DNA from 2 places in the Enterococcus sp. AZ177 genome. Region 1 is predicted to be linked to the other one. Evidence: a T-box and tRNA genes for the amino acid it is inferred to sense, from the RefSeq annotation. Region 1 holds a T-box; the other holds one or more tRNA genes.

Region 1 (3,402 bases):
GAACAATCAGCGACGATCTTACAAAACGATGTACAAGAAATGGCGACAGTTTCCTTAAGTTTCCAAGCAAAAATGCCCAAACAAGGAGTTGTCGCTTTTGAAGATGCTTATATTGTGATCAACGAGTATCCACGAGCAGATGAAGCAAAAATTTTCTTTAATGACGGAACTGTGGAAACAATTGTTTCTGGGGATAGTACTCAAGCCTTAAACTACGAAATCACTAATATGATTAAAATGATCGAAGGAGAAATATCCAATCGTTCTCTCTTTTTAACAAAAGACGTTATCGATCTTTTGGACCAAATGCAACAAAATTGGACTAATTAAATAATGCCAGAAAAGTAGGTTTTTTAGTTAAAAAAAGCTGAGTCAAAAAGGAATTACTGTCCTTTTGCCTCAGCTTTTTTGCTCGTTACATTTCATTCGGCGCATGTAGACCAAGTAAGCGTAAATCTTCTTTAATAATCGTTGCCATCGCATACACTAACGCTAAACGCGCTTCTTTTTGCTCATCTTCAGCTAAAATTTTGACATGTGCATAGTATTTATTGAAGGCTTGAGCAACTTGGATCGCATGTTTTGCAATAACTGATGGTTCGTATTTTTCAGCAGCTTGCATGACAACTTCTGGGAATTTTTGCAATAGTTTCACAACTTCCCAGCTATCTTTATCATCTAAGGCATACTCTTTCGTCTCATCGATTGTGAAATCAGCTTTTCTTAAAATACTCATTGCACGTGCATGTGTATATTGTACATACGGACCTGTTTCACCTTCAAAACGAACAACTTCTTCTAAAACAAAATCAAAGTTATTCAAACGATCATTTTTTAAATCGTGGAAAATAACAGAACCAATTCCAACTTGTCTCGCCACTTCTTCTCGATTCGGTAAATCAGGGTTTTTCTCCATAATTTGGTTATTCGCCAGTTCAACTGCTTCGTTCAACACTTCTTCAAGCAAAACGATTTTCCCTTTACGCGTTGATAGTTTTTTGCCACCTTGTGTAATCAAACCGAATGGTACGTGATGCATCTCTTTGGACCAGTCAAATCCAAGCTCATTTAAAACAGCTTTTAATTGCTTGAAATGATTGCTTTGTTCATTTCCGACAACGTAAATCGCTTTGGCAAAATCATAATTACGTTTACGGTAAACAGCCGCCGCTAAATCACGTGTGATATAAAGCGTTGCACCGTCTGATTTTTTGATTAGCGCTGGATTTAGGTCATATGCAGATAAATCAACGATTTCAGCTCCTTCATTTTCTTGCAATAGATGTTTTTCTTCTAGCATTGTTACAATTTCGTCCATTTTATCGTTGTAGAAAGCTTCTCCGTTGTATGAATCAAAGGAAACTTCTAGCATTGCATAGATTTTGTCGAATTCTTTTAGTGATTCTGTACGGAACCATTTCCATAATTCAGTGGCTTCAGCATCGCCTTCTTCTAGTTTTTTAAACCAAGCGCGTGCTTCTTCTTCTAGTTCAGGTTGTGTTTCAGCTTCTTCATGAAATTGAACATACAGACGTAATAATTCAGTGATTGGCGCCGATTTGACTCCGTCTTCTGAACCCCATTTTTTATAAGCCACAATCAATTTACCGAATTGAGTGCCCCAATCCCCTAAGTGATTGATACGAATAGGTGTATAACCACTCTTTTCAAGAATAAACGCAATTGAATTCCCAATAACTGTTGAACGCAAATGCCCCATTGAAATTGGTTTCGCGATGTTAGGTGAAGACATATCGATTGGTACATTGCCTTTGTTACCGATCGAGCTATCTCCGTAGTGTCCTTTTTCTTTTGCAATTTGACCGATGACTGTTTGACTTACCATTTTTTTATTCATGAAAAAGTTCAGGTAAGGTCCAACCACTTCGATTTTTTCAAAGTCTGTTCCAGCAATTTTCTCAGCTAAATCAGCTGCAATTTGTTGCGGTGCTTTACGGTAGACTTTCGCCAATGAGAAAGCTGGAAACGCTACATCTCCGTGATCAACTGACTTAGGATTTTCCAATAATTGGGTAACGGTTTCTAATGATAAATCTTCTTTTACCACTTCATAAATGGCTTTTGCTACGATTTCTTTGTTATTCATAGTTATCCTCCTAATAGGTGATTTGAATTATTTATTCTAGCTGCATTATCATTGATTTTGAGAAATGGGTCCTACTTTTTTAAATCAAAGTGGATTGGTGATTCAATAGTTTACCAGAGTTAAACTTAGTGATTCATTTCTTAAAATATAAGCAAAGCAACCTGACTTTCTGACACATTATAAAATGATTCTTTTCTACTTGATTTGCATCAACGATATCAAAACGAAGTGGCGTGATAAACAAAAAAATCCCTAGTGTTAAAAAACACCAGAGACGAGATTTTCCCGCGGTACCACTCTAATTGTTCGTCCTCTATAAAGACCAACCCACTTAATCTATTAACGGTAGATAGCCGTCTGCCTTGGCAGATTCTCAAAAGTGCGCTTCCTTCATTTGATTATTTTCGGCTTGCACCTTCCCGAAATCGCTTGAATAATAGCTAATGAAGTACTCTCTTTATCGATGAATCATTATTAAACTTGGTTCATTATAACAAATATTTTTCTCTATGCCTAGTCTTGTCTGTTGATTTTAATGTTTAGATGGTCGTAAAGGATAAACTAGGATCCGCGTTTAAGTGGTAATCAGCAAAATGAGCTTTTTCAGCTTCGACAAATGCAGCAGCACCAATCATCGCTGCATTGTCACCGCATAGTCTAAGTGGTGGCACGATAAATGTTACGCCTTGCAGTTCTTCCGTCACTTCTTTGCTTAAACGATCACGCAAACCTATATTTGCGGCAACACCACCTGCCATCACTAATTGTTTGACAGGATATTCTTTGCAAGCTCGAATCGTTTTATCGGCTAAAACATCGATAACACTCGCTTGAAAACTTGCGGCTAAATCTTTTACTATCAATTCTTCACTGCGTTGTTCAGCATTATGAACCGTATTGATAAATGAGCTTTTTAAACCACTAAAACTAAAATCATAATTGTCTTCTTTCATCATAGCTCGTGGAAAATGGTACGTATCTTCTCCAAGGTGGGCCAGTTCATCGATCTCTTTACCGCTTGGATAGGTTAGACCTAAAACTCTGCCGACTTTATCATATGCTTCACCTGCAGCATCATCTCTTGTTTCACCGATGATTTCAAAAGAACCTGTCTCTCTCATGTAAACTAATTCCGTATGACCACCACTCACTAATAATGCCATTAACGGAAACTGCAAAGGTTCTACAAAATGAGCCGCATAAATATGCCCAGCCATATGATTGACTGGAATCAGCGGTAAATCATGTGCCCAAGCAAATGCCTTAGCAGCGGAGATACCGATTAATAAAGCCCC
Region 2 (3,402 bases), 1.4 Mb from region 1:
GTTAATGTAACGCACAGATAATTGAACTGCTGCATGTAATGCATCATCTGTGATTTCCACACCATGGTGTTCTTCATAACGAGAACGTAACCCTTTTAAAATTTCTTCAGCTTCTTCTGCAGTCGGTTCATCCACTTGTACACGAGCAAAACGACGCTCCAACGCTGAATCTTTTTCAATATATTTTTGGTATTCATCCAATGTTGTTGCACCAATCGTTTGCAATTCTCCTCTTGCAAGTGCTGGTTTTAAAATATTTGATGCATCGATTGCACCTTCTGCACCACCGGCACCTATCAAGGTATGCAATTCATCGATAAACAAAATTACTTCTCCGTCTTGATAAATTTCATCGATTACTTTTTTTAAACGATCTTCAAATTCACCACGATATTTGGTACCAGCAACTAAAGCGCCCATATCCAACATCATCAAGCGTTTTTCCAGCATATCTTCAGGAACTTCACCATTCACAATTTTTTGAGCCAGCCCTTCAGCAATTGCAGTCTTACCCACACCAGGCTCACCAACTAAAACAGGATTGTTCTTTGTACGGCGACTTAGAATTTGGATCAAACGTCTAACCTCTTGTGAACGTCCAACCACTGGATCTAAATCTTTTTCACGTGCCAACTTAGTTAAATCACGCGCCAAGGAATCTAAAGTTGGCGTTCCTTTTGGTGCAGCTTTTTGAGCTTGACTATTACGACGGCGTCCTACATTCCCACTCATTTGTGGATCTGTAACACCTATTTTTTTCATTAGCAATTGACGCATTTTAGATAAACTTAACCCTAAATTCAATAAAATACGTGAAGCCAAGATATCTTCATCTCTTAATAACCCTAGCAAAATATGTTCTGTCCCAATATTTGGTGCACCTAAACGCTTCGCTTCATCACCTGCATAAGCAAATATTTGTTTTGCTCGAGGAGAATAAGGTAAATACGTACCTTTAGGATAAGCCTTAACAGTTCCATATCCAGTTAAGTGTTCAATTTCTTCACGAATATCGTTTTTATCTGCGTTTAACTGGCGTAATGACTTCCCTGCAATTCCATTTTGTTCTAACACTAATGCTAATAATAAGTGTTCTGAACCCACAGATTGATGCCTAAAATATTTTGCTTCTTCTTGTGCAATAGCTAGTACCGCCTTGGCACTTTCTGTAAATAATTCATCCATTCTATCATTCCTCCTCGTAGCTCAAACGTTCTAAAAACGACTGCATCAATTGAGCACGTAAATATTCTTCATTTGGTCCTGCTTTACCTAAAACTGATTTTCCTAAAACAGATAACATCAGATTTCCTTCTCTTTTGCTGATTACATCTTCTTCATACAACTTTTGTACAAACGTCAGCGCATCTTTTTCTGAAAGTTCACTACCTGTGAATTGGGCAATTTGTTTTAGTAATTGATCACTATCAGAAATTTGAACTTTGGCAATTCTAATATATCCACCGCCCCCACGTTTACTTTCTACAGAATAGCCACGTTGGATTGTAAAACGTGTGTTGATAACATAATTAATCTGGGAGGGAACACAATTGAATAAATGAGCCATTTCAGCTCTACGAATCTCAATCTTACTACTTTCTTCAAGAATTTTTTTTAAATATGCTTCTATTAAATCCGAAGTATTTTGATTACTCATCACACTCATCCTTTTCCCTTGACTAATACTGACCTTAATTATACATAACTTCAACTGTTTAATAAAGGAGAATGCCTAATTTGATAAGAAAAGATAAATAAATTTAGATAGCTAATTATTTAACCAAACAAAAAGAACAGAGTAATCACTCTGTTCTCTAAATCGGGAAGACAGGATTCGAACCTGCGACCCCTTGGTCCCAAACCAAGTGCTCTACCAAGCTGAGCTACTTCCCGTAGCTATAATAATAAAAAAAGACTAGACGCTTAAAAGGGACTAATTCTCTGAACCTTCTAATCCGTAGTCAAACATTTCAACTATGCACCCAAAGGGAGTCGAACCCCTAACCTCTTGATTCGTAGTCAAGCACTCTATCCAGTTGAGCTATGGGTGCTAAAGCAAGGATCAAAGTCAGATGTGTTCATCTGCTTCGTACTTGTCACATCTATTCTGTCAATTTTAGAATTGCCATTCATAGTGCTTCAAAGCAATGCCGAGGACCGGAATCGAACCGGTACGGTGATCACTCACCGCAGGATTTTAAGTCCTGTGCGTCTGCCAGTTCCGCCACCCCGGCGTTTTGAAAAGGCTAAGCGGAAAACGGGGTTCGAACCCGCGACCCCCACCTTGGCAAGGTGGTGCTCTACCACTGAGCTATTTCCGCAGTCTGGATGCCGGCTAAAGGATTTGAACCCTCGACCCTCTGATTACAAATCAGATGCTCTACCAACTGAGCTAAGCCGGCGTTATAATCGCCTAGTTATAAAACGAGACTAAAAATGCGGGTGAAGGGACTTGAACCCCCACGCCGTAAGGCGCTAGATCCTAAATCTAGTGCGTCTGCCAATTCCGCCACACCCGCAAAATATTTCTATGAGCCGTGCAGGGCTCGAACCTGCGACCCTCTGATTAAAAGTCAGATGCTCTACCAACTGAGCTAACGGCTCAAAAAATGGAGGTTGACGGGATCGAACCGCCGACCCCCTGCTTGTAAGGCAGGTGCTCTCCCAGCTGAGCTAAACCTCCAAGACAACACTTTAGCGTGGCGACGTCCTACTCTCACAAAGGGAAACCCTTCACTACAATCGGCGCTAAGAAGCTTAACTTCTGTGTTCGGCATGGGAACAGGTGTATCCTTCTCGCTATCGCCACCACACTGGGTGTTGTTGCTATTTAGTTGAGTGATTATTCACTCAAAACTGGATTGAAGTAGTAATCAAACATTCCGAAACTCTTTTTTATTTCGTTTCTTTGGTTAAGTCCTCGACCGATTAGTATTGGTCCGCTCCGTACATCACTGCACTTCCACTTCCAACCTATCTACCTGATCATCTCTCAGGGGTCTTACTTTCTTAAAGAAATGGGAAATCTCATCTTGAGGTGGGCTTCACACTTAGATGCTTTCAGCGTTTATCCCTTCCCTACATAGCTACCCAGCAATGCCCTTGGCAGAACAACTGGTACACCAGCGGTAAGTCCATCCCGGTCCTCTCGTACTAAGGACAGCTCCTCTCAAATTTCCAACGCCCGCGACGGATAGGGACCGAACTGTCTCACGACGTTCTGAACCCAGCTCGCGTGCCGCTTTAATGGGCGAACAGCCCAACCCTTGGGACCGACTACAGCCCCAGGATGCGACGAGCCGACATCGAGGTGCCAAACCTCCCCGTCGATGTGGACTCTTGGGGGAGATAAGCCTGTTATCCCCAGGGTAGCTTTTATCCGTTGAGCGATGGCCCTTCCAT

The links. The T-box of region 1 lies ahead of argS (arginine--tRNA ligase). A T-box ahead of a tRNA ligase gene usually reads a tRNA of that ligase, here a tRNA-Arg.
Region 2: it encodes a tRNA-Arg, which carries the amino acid that the T-box ahead of argS (arginine--tRNA ligase) is inferred to sense. The anticodon was not compared.

The regions. Positions count from the first base shown of each region.
Region 1 covers NZ_CP172944.1:1,276,086-1,279,487, reverse strand. Annotated here, with positions in the region: gene IGJ34_RS06230 (Gfo/Idh/MocA family protein) at 1-330, shown strand, start outside; gene argS (arginine--tRNA ligase) at 416-2,107, opposite strand; T-box leader at 2,375-2,580, opposite strand; gene tsaD (tRNA (adenosine(37)-N6)-threonylcarbamoyltransferase complex transferase subunit TsaD) at 2,647-3,402, opposite strand, start outside.
Region 2 covers NZ_CP172944.1:3,109,150-3,112,551, forward strand. Annotated here, with positions in the region: gene IGJ34_RS15235 (ATP-dependent Clp protease ATP-binding subunit) at 1-1,185, opposite strand, end outside; gene IGJ34_RS15240 (CtsR family transcriptional regulator) at 1,190-1,657, opposite strand; tRNA gene IGJ34_RS15245 (tRNA-Pro) at 1,820-1,893, opposite strand; tRNA gene IGJ34_RS15250 (tRNA-Arg) at 1,978-2,051, opposite strand; tRNA gene IGJ34_RS15255 (tRNA-Leu) at 2,149-2,234, opposite strand; tRNA gene IGJ34_RS15260 (tRNA-Gly) at 2,250-2,321, opposite strand; tRNA gene IGJ34_RS15265 (tRNA-Thr) at 2,330-2,402, opposite strand; tRNA gene IGJ34_RS15270 (tRNA-Leu) at 2,438-2,519, opposite strand; tRNA gene IGJ34_RS15275 (tRNA-Lys) at 2,532-2,604, opposite strand; tRNA gene IGJ34_RS15280 (tRNA-Val) at 2,611-2,683, opposite strand; rRNA gene rrf (5S ribosomal RNA) at 2,698-2,813, opposite strand; rRNA gene IGJ34_RS15290 (23S ribosomal RNA) at 2,909-3,402, opposite strand, start outside.